Regions from separate parts of the Duganella sp. 3397 genome, predicted to be linked through region 2. Evidence: predicted binding sites of a transcription regulator. Region 2 holds the regulator's gene; the other holds the start of a gene.
What was found. The regulator sigma-54, encoded in region 2, starts transcription at its own class of promoters, with help from an activator protein. The targets are predictions, from matches to a motif close to TGGCANGNAANCTGCTTT.

Region 1: a site for sigma-54 is predicted at 1,835-1,852, ahead of J2X54_RS02925 (TldD/PmbA family protein). Genes of this name have one in related genera too.

What each region holds. Positions count from the first base shown of each region.
Region 1 covers NZ_JAVDVB010000001.1:670,278-674,459, forward strand. The annotation lists gene J2X54_RS02915 (chemotaxis response regulator protein-glutamate methylesterase) at 1-837, shown strand, start outside; gene J2X54_RS02920 (methyltransferase) at 876-1,694, opposite strand; gene J2X54_RS02925 (TldD/PmbA family protein) at 1,931-3,568, shown strand; gene J2X54_RS02930 (TldD/PmbA family protein) at 3,686-4,182, shown strand, end outside.
Region 2 covers NZ_JAVDVB010000001.1:820,612-824,793, forward strand. The annotation lists gene lptA (lipopolysaccharide transport periplasmic protein LptA) at 1-234, shown strand, start outside; gene lptB (LPS export ABC transporter ATP-binding protein) at 236-988, shown strand; gene J2X54_RS03620 (RNA polymerase factor sigma-54) at 992-2,476, shown strand; gene hpf (ribosome hibernation-promoting factor, HPF/YfiA family) at 2,552-2,911, shown strand; gene J2X54_RS03630 (alginate lyase family protein) at 2,977-3,939, shown strand; gene J2X54_RS03635 (enoyl-CoA hydratase/isomerase family protein) at 3,936-4,182, shown strand, end outside.

The DNA.
Region 1 (4,182 bases), 150 kb from region 2:
GTGGTGATCTGCTCCACCCTCACCGAGAAGGGCGCGCAGACGTCGGTGGAGGCGCTGACCGCCGGTGCCGTGGCCGTCATCACCAAGCCGCGCCTGGACCTCAAGCAGTTTTTGCACGACAGCTCGGACGAACTGGTGGCGGCCGTGCGCACGGCCGCCGGCGCCCACGTGGTCAAATCCAAGTACCACGCGCCGCTGCCGCCGGTCCCTGCCAAGCTCAATGCGGACGCCGTGCTGTCGCTGGGCGATGCGCGGCCCATGACTGCTACCACCGAACGGATAGTCGCGATTGGCACGTCCACCGGTGGCACCCAGGCGCTTGAAGAGGTGCTCACGTCCTTGCCGCGGGTTTGCCCCGGCATCGTGGTGGTCCAGCACATGCCCGAAAAATTCACCGCCGCCTTTGCCGCGCGGCTCGACAGCGTATGCGAGGTACGAGTGAAGGAGGCGGCCAATAACGACCGCGTGCTGCAAGGCCAGGTGCTGATCGCGCCCGGCGGCAAGCACATGCTCCTGCGCCGCAACGGCGCCCAGTATTTTGTGGAAGTGGTCGATGGGCCGCTGGTCAATCGCCACCGGCCGTCGGTGGACGTGCTGTTCCGCTCGACCGCGCGCGCGGCCGGCGCCAATGCGCTGGGCGTGATCATGACGGGAATGGGCGATGATGGTGCGGCGGGCCTGCTGGAGATGCTCAAGGCGGGTGCACGCACGGTGGCGCAGGACGAGGCGTCGTGCGTGGTATACGGCATGCCCAAGGAGGCGGTCAAGCGCGGGGCGGTGGAAAAAACCGTGCCGTTGACGGCGATTTATCGCGAGATCCTGCAGCAGCTGGGCTGATGCATGCTGGCCGGAGCACAGCCCCGGCCAGCACCAACTTACGGCTTAACGAATTTGAGCGTCATGCGATCGCTCTCGCCGATCGCCTGGTACTTGGCGCGGTCTTCATCCTTGTTGGTGAAGGTTGGCGGCAGCGCCCACACGCCATTCTTGTGGTCGGCCTTGTCCTTCGGATTGGCATTGATTTCCGACTTGGCGGCCAGCTTGAAGCCTGCCGCTTCGGCCAGGCCGATCACGTACTTCTCGTGCATGTAGCCGGTGCTGGCGGTGGCGTCCTGGGTTTGCGAGGCTGGCAGGCGGTGCTCCACCACGCCGAACACGCCGCCCGGTTTCAGGCTGTCGTACACGCTGGTGAACAGTGCCTTGAGGTTGTCCGGGCCGGTCGGAATCCAGTTGTGGATGTTGCGGAACGTGAGCACCATGTCCACGCTGTTATTCGGTGCGAACTCGTATTTGCGCGGTGGCGAAAACACCCCCAGCGCCACCTTGTTGTACACGGCCGGATTGGCGTTCAGGCGCTCCATGAAGCGCTCGGCGCCCTTGCGTTCGCGCTCGTTGGGCGAGGCCAGGTCGTTGCCGGCGGCGATCAGCTTGCCGTTGTCGCGCAGGTAGGGCGCCAGGATCTCGGTGTACCAGCCGGCGCCGGGCGCCAGTTCCACCACCGTCATGTTCGGGCGGATGCCGAAGAAAGTGAGCGTCTCGTAAGGATGGCGGCTGGCGTCGCGCTGCACGTTGGCGGGCGTACGCGAGCTGGCGCCGATGGCGGCCTTGAGCTTCGCGTCTACCGCTTGCGCCGAGGCGCCGCTGGCGACAAACAGCGTGGTGCAGGCCAGAGCGGCCACGAGGTATTTCTTCATACTCGGTCTCCTGAGGGTTCGATGGGACGATGACGGCGCCGCGCGCCGCCCTGCGCGATCATGGGCGAGGACCGCACGCAGGTCAAGCGAATCGGCGCTGTCTACCTCCCATGTGTAACGCAGTGTATCGCTGTGGTAGATGGCATACATATTGCTATCGCTATCGTTGATCAGGCGCTAATATTGCCCTGCTGTTGCCCAGGGCGGCTGGCCCGAAAAAAATATCTGGAGAGACGATGGAACGACGTGCATTCCTCAATGTAGGTAGTCTGGCGCTGGGCACGATGTTATTGCCCGCCTTTGGCCGTGCGATTGCGGCCGACGAACTGCTTAAACCGGTCGCCCTGCAGTTCAAGAAAATGCTGGCCGATACCGCGATGACGGCCGCCACCCAGGCCGGCGCCAGCTACTGCGACGTGCGCGTGGGCCGCTACCTGAACCAGTTCATCACCACCCGCGACCTCAATGTCGAAAACGTCGTCAATACCGAGTCGGCCGGCGTGGGTGTACGCGTGATTGCCGGCGGCGCCTACGGCTTTGCCGCCACCAACGACATGACGCCCGACGGCGTGGCCGGCGCCGCCCGCCAGGCCGTGGCGATTGCGCGCGCCAACGCCAAGCTGCAAACCGAACCGGTGGTACTGGCGCCGGTGAAAAGCCTGGGCGAAGTGGCGTGGGCCACGCCCATCGTCAAGGACTGGCGCACGGTGCCGATCAAGGAAAAGGCCGAGCTGCTGATTACCGCCAACAAGGCCGGCATGGACGGCGGCGCGAACTTCATGCAGTCGATGCTGTTCCAGGTGAACCAGCAAAAATACTTCGCGTCCACCGACGGCTCGTACATCGACCAGGACGTGCACCGCCTGTGGATGCCGATGTATGCCACCGCCGTCGACCAGAAGAGCAACAAGTTCCGTACCCGCCAGGGCCTGTCGTCGCCGGTGGGCATGGGCTACGAATACCTGGACGCGCGCCCCGAGCACAAGGTCAAGGCAGCCGGCGGCGTGGCCACCCTGTACACCAAGTCGTACGACTTGATCGAGGATGCGCGCGCGGCCGGCAAACAGGCCAGACAGAAGCTCACCGCCAAGTCGGTGGAGCCGGGCAAGTACGACCTGGTGCTCTCGCCCGAGCACCTGTGGCTGACCATCCACGAATCGGTGGGGCACCCGACCGAGCTCGATCGCGTGCTCGGCTACGAAGCCAATTATGCCGGCACCAGCTTCGCCACGCTCGATAAATGGGAAACCAGGAAATTCAAGTATGGCTCGCCGATCGTCAACATCGTCGCCGACAAGACCACGCCAGGCTCGCTGGCCAACGTGGGCTACGACGACGAGGGCGTGCCGTGCAAGCGCTGGGACATCATCAAGGACGGCATCCTGGTCAACTACCAGGCCACGCGCGACCAGGCCGCCATCATCGGCGAGAAGGAGTCACACGGCTGCTCGTACGCCGACAACTGGAGCAGCGTGCAGTTCCAGCGCATGCCCAATGTGTCGCTGCAGGCCGGTAAAAAGCAGCTCACGCCGGACGAGATGGTCAAGGACGTCAAGAAGGGGATCTATATCGTCGGTGACGGTTCGTTCTCGATCGACCAGCAGCGCTACAACTTCCAGTTCGGCGGCCAGCTGTATTACGAAATCAAGAACGGCAAGATCGGCCAAATGCTCGAGGACGTGGCCTACCAGTCGAACACCCAGGAATTCTGGAACGCCTGTACGGCCATGTGCGACGAGCGCGATTGGCGCATGGGCGGCTCCTTCTTCGACGGCAAGGGCCAGCCTTCGCAGGTGTCGGTGGTGTCGCATGGGTCGAGTACCACCCGCTTCAACGGGATCAATGTAATCAACACTGCCCGCAAAATCGCCTAGAGGTCGTTTCAAAAAGACCGCAGCGTCGTTGCAGCGCCTTGCCGTGCAGGCGCACTGTCTTCGGCGCTGCGCCTAGCTGCGCTCATTTTGAAACAACCTCATTTGGAGAAATATAATATGAAAAACCTGAACCAGGACGACGCCAAGCGCATTTGCGACAAGGTACTGTCGTTGACCAGCGCCGACCAGTGCGAAGTAAACCTGACCGGCAGCCGTAACGGCAATATCCGCTATGCCCGCAACGCCGTCTCCACCGCGGGGCTGATCGAAAATACCGAGCTGGCGATTGCGGTCGCCTTCGGCAAAAAGCAGGGTGTCGCCACCCTCAACGAGCTTGACGACAAGTCGATCGAGCGCGCGGTGCGCCGTGCCGAAGAGCTGGCGCGCCTGGCGCCGGACAACCCGGAGTTCATGCCCACGCCAGCGAAGCAGCAATACAAGGCCAGTGAAACCTTCTTCCAGAAGACCGCCGACATCGACCCGGAATTCCGCGCCCAGGTGGCCGCCTACAGCATCGAGAACAGCCGCAAGAACAAGCTGGTGGCCGCCGGCTTCTTTACCGACAGCGACCGGTTCACGGCGGTGGCCAATTCCAACGGCATCTTCGGCTTCCA
Region 2 (4,182 bases):
AAGGGCCGCATCAAGCAGCTCGAAGCGGGCAAGGTGACCAGCCAGGTCGATGGCGAATTCATCTCCTACGACAGCCGCCGCGAAGTGTTCGCGGTCAAGAATACCAGCAGCGGCGAGAGCAAGCCGGGCGCCGGCCGCGGCACCATGGTGATCCAGCCGTCGTCCAAGCGTCCGCCGATCGCGCCGGCCCAGCCGACGTCTCCAGCACCTGCCACCCAGCCTGCGGGGAAATGATATGGAACCGAGTTGCGGTAGCACCCTGATCGTTCGCGGCCTGCAAAAAAGCTATGGCAAGCGCCAGGTCGTGCACGACGTCTCGCTGCAAGTGGAATGCGGCGAAGTGGTGGGCCTGCTGGGCCCCAACGGCGCCGGCAAGACCACGTCGTTCTACATGATCGTCGGCCTGGTGCCGTCCGATGCCGGCACCATCGACATCAGCGGCGTCGATATTTCGAGGCTGCCCATCCACCGCCGCGCATCGCTCGGCCTGTCGTACCTGCCACAGGAAGCGTCGGTGTTCCGCAAGCTGACGGTGGAAGAAAATATTCGCGCTGTCCTCGAAATTCAAAAAGTGGACGGCAAGTCTTTATCCAAGGCTGACATTACCGAACGGCTCAATACCCTGCTGGCCGATTTGCAAATCGAGAAGCTGCGCGACAACCCCGCGCTCTCGCTCTCCGGTGGCGAACGCCGCCGGGTGGAGATCGCCCGTGCGCTGGCTACCAACCCGCGCTTCGTGCTGCTCGACGAACCATTCGCCGGGGTCGACCCGATTGCCGTGATCGAGATCCAGCGCATCGTGCGCTTTCTCAAGGAGCGGCAGATCGGCGTCCTCATTACCGATCACAATGTGCGCGAGACGCTGGGCATCTGCGACCGCGCATATATCATCAACCAGGGCTCGGTGCTGGCTTCGGGCCGTCCGGACGACATCATCGCCGACGAATCGGTCCGCCGCGTCTACCTGGGTGAACACTTCCGAATGTAATCCATGAAACAGTCATTGCAACTGCGAACTTCGCAGCATCTCGCGCTGACACCCCAACTGCAGCAATCGATCCGCTTGCTGCAGCTCTCCACGCTGGAGCTGCACCAGGAACTCGAACAACTCCTTACCGATAATCCGCTGCTCGAACGGCTCGACGATCCGCTCGACCATTCACTGCGCCTGTTGTCCGACGGCGCCATCAGCCAGCAGGCGCCGTCCGGCGAAGCGCCGTCCGAGTCGGGCCCGCAGGAAGCCGCGCCGGCAGGCGAGGCCGACACCTACGACGGCCCTGCTGCCGATACCGAAAGTACCACCGCCGAAGCGGACATGGACTGGAGCGACGCCGGCCGCAGCAAGGCGCCCGACGACGAGGACGCACGCCCGCAGATCGAGGCCCACCACTGCACCCTGCGCGAACACCTGATGGAGCAGATGCGCGTGACCGTGCTCGAGCTGCGCGACCGCGCGCTGGTCGAACTGATCATCGACGCGCTCGATGAAAACGGCTACCTCGAAGAAGCGCTCGACGAGATCCACGCGCGCCTGCCCGAGGAACTGGAAGTCGATATCGACGAGCTGCAAACGGCGTTGTCGCTGCTGCAAAGTTTCGATCCGGCCGGCGTGGGCGCGCGCAACGCGGCCGAGTGCCTGGCGCTGCAAATCAAGCGCTTGCCCGGCATCCCGATGGTCACGCGACGCATGGCCGTGGCCATCGTGGAAAAGCATTTGACGTGGTTTGCCCAGCGCGATTTCAACAAGCTGAAAAAAGCGCTGCTGTGCGACGACGAAGACCTGCGCGAGGCGCAGACCGTGATCCGCCAGTGCAATCCGCATCCCGGTGCGGCGTTCGCGTCCGACGTCTCCGACTACGTGGTGCCCGACGTGATCGTGAAAAAATCGCGTACCGGCTGGCAGGTCAGTTTGAACAACGACGTCATGCCGCGCCTGCGCGTCAACGCCATGTACGCCAACCTGCTCAAACAGAAGAAGGGAGATGGCGGCGAGGGCGCCATGGGCGCGCAGCTGCAGGAAGCGAAGTGGCTGATCAAGAATATGCGCCAGCGTTTCGACACCATCCTGCGCGTGGCGCAAGCGATAGTAGAACGACAAAAGAACTTTTTCTCGCACGGCGCGGTTGCCATGCGCCCCCTTGTGCTTCGCGAAATTGCTGATACACTGGGTTTACACGAGAGCACCATTTCTCGGGTAACAACTCAGAAATACATGCTCACGCCGCATGGCATGTTTGAGTTGAAATATTTTTTTGGTAGCCATGTCGCCACCGAAGCAGGCGGTGAAGCCAGTTCAACGGCGATACGGGCATTGATCGTGCAACTGACAGGAGCTGAAGACCCTAAAAATCCTTTATCCGACAGTAAGATTGCGGACATGCTGGGAGAACAGGGCATGGTGATTGCGCGACGCACTGTTGCCAAATATCGCGAAGCCCTCAAAATCCCTCCAGTCAGTCTCCGCAAGTCTTTGTAGTGCACTGGTTCCTGCGTGCCCGGCATCAATGGGCAACGCACTAACCGTCAGCGACATCTATCTTTAGGAGTGTGTATGAATCTCACCATCAGTGGACATCATCTCGAAGTGACCGCCGCCATTCGTGAATACGTGCAGAGCAAGCTCGAACGCGTGACACGGCACTTTGATCAAGTGATTGATATTGCTGTCATTCTGACCGTAGATAACCTTAAAGAGAAAACCAAGCGCCAAAAGGCTGAAATCAATCTGCGCCTGTCCGGTAAAACGGTCTACGTGGAGAGCCTGTCGCAAGACCTGTACGCTGCGATCGACACCCTGATCGACAAGCTGGACCGCCAGGTCATGAAGTACAAAGGCAAAGTCCAACAGCACGGCCACGATGCGATCAAGCATCTCCCGGATAACTTCGAACCAGCTGCCGCCGCCCTTTAAAATAACGGCGCGACAACACCAACTAAGGGCGCAACCATGGCGCCCTTTCTTGTTTTTGGGATTCCATGAAAATTGTTTACCTGGTTTATACCGTTTCCGCTCTTGCTGTTGCTTCCTCTTCCTACGCCACCACGTGCCAGCCGGCGCCGGCTGCCGTCATCGACATCGACGCCAACAGCTACTACAACGACGCCAACCACTCCGTGATCGACCCGGCGCGGCGGGCCAAAAACATCGCCAGCACCGAGCCGGTCGAACAATTCTTGTCCGGCGTGGCGCGCAACGCCAGCCGCTACCAGGCCAGCGGCAAACCGGCGGACGCCGCCTGCGCCTTGAACTGGCTCGAGGGCTGGGCAGGGCAGCAGGCCATGCTGGGCAAGATGTCGAGCGAGCAGGCGTATTTCGTGCGCAAGTGGACCTTGGGCGGCCTGGCGCTCAGTTACGCGCGCGTGCAGCCGGCCGCCACCCCGGCGCAGAAAAAATCCATCGAAGCGTGGCTGTCCACGCTGGCCGACGCCACGCTCACGCACGCCGATACCCGCAAGGGCAAGCGCAACAACCATTATTACTGGGAAGGGCTGGCCGTGACCGCCGTGGGCGCCGTCACCGGCGACCAGCGCTTTTTAAAATGGGGCCACGGCGTGTTCGACAACGCCATGGCCCAGGTGGCGCCAGACGGCGCACTGCCAGCCGAAATGGCGCGCGGCGCCAAGGCCTTGCATTACCACGCGTTCGCCGCCGCACCGCTGACCATGATGGCGTCCATCCTCGACCTGCAATCGCCAACCTTGGACCGGCTGGTGAAATTTACGCTCGCTGCCGCGCGCGATCCGTCTGCCATGCAGCAGGCCACCGGCTTCAGGCAGGAAGAGGTTGGCGACATGCCGTTTGCAGTGATCTACGCCCGCCACATGGGGCAGCCTGCCGCAGCGCCGGCGAAATTCCAGGCGCGCCTGGGCGGCGATTTGACCTTGCCCAATCCGCTCGAACATCTGCCATCATCGAACAAGGCCACAGGACAACCATGAGCGCACACGTTTTAACTGCCGTCAGTGACGGCACCGCCGTCACCACGCTCGATCGCCCGCGCGCATTGAATTCGCTGTCGCTCGACATGGTGCGCGCCGTTACGCAAACATTGCTGGCCTGGCGTGACGACGATGCCGTGCAGGCAGTCGTCATCCGCGGCAGCACCGAGAAAGCATTCTGCGCCGGCGGCGATATCCGCTTCTTCCACGATCTTGGCCGCGCCACGCCGCAGCAGGGCAGTG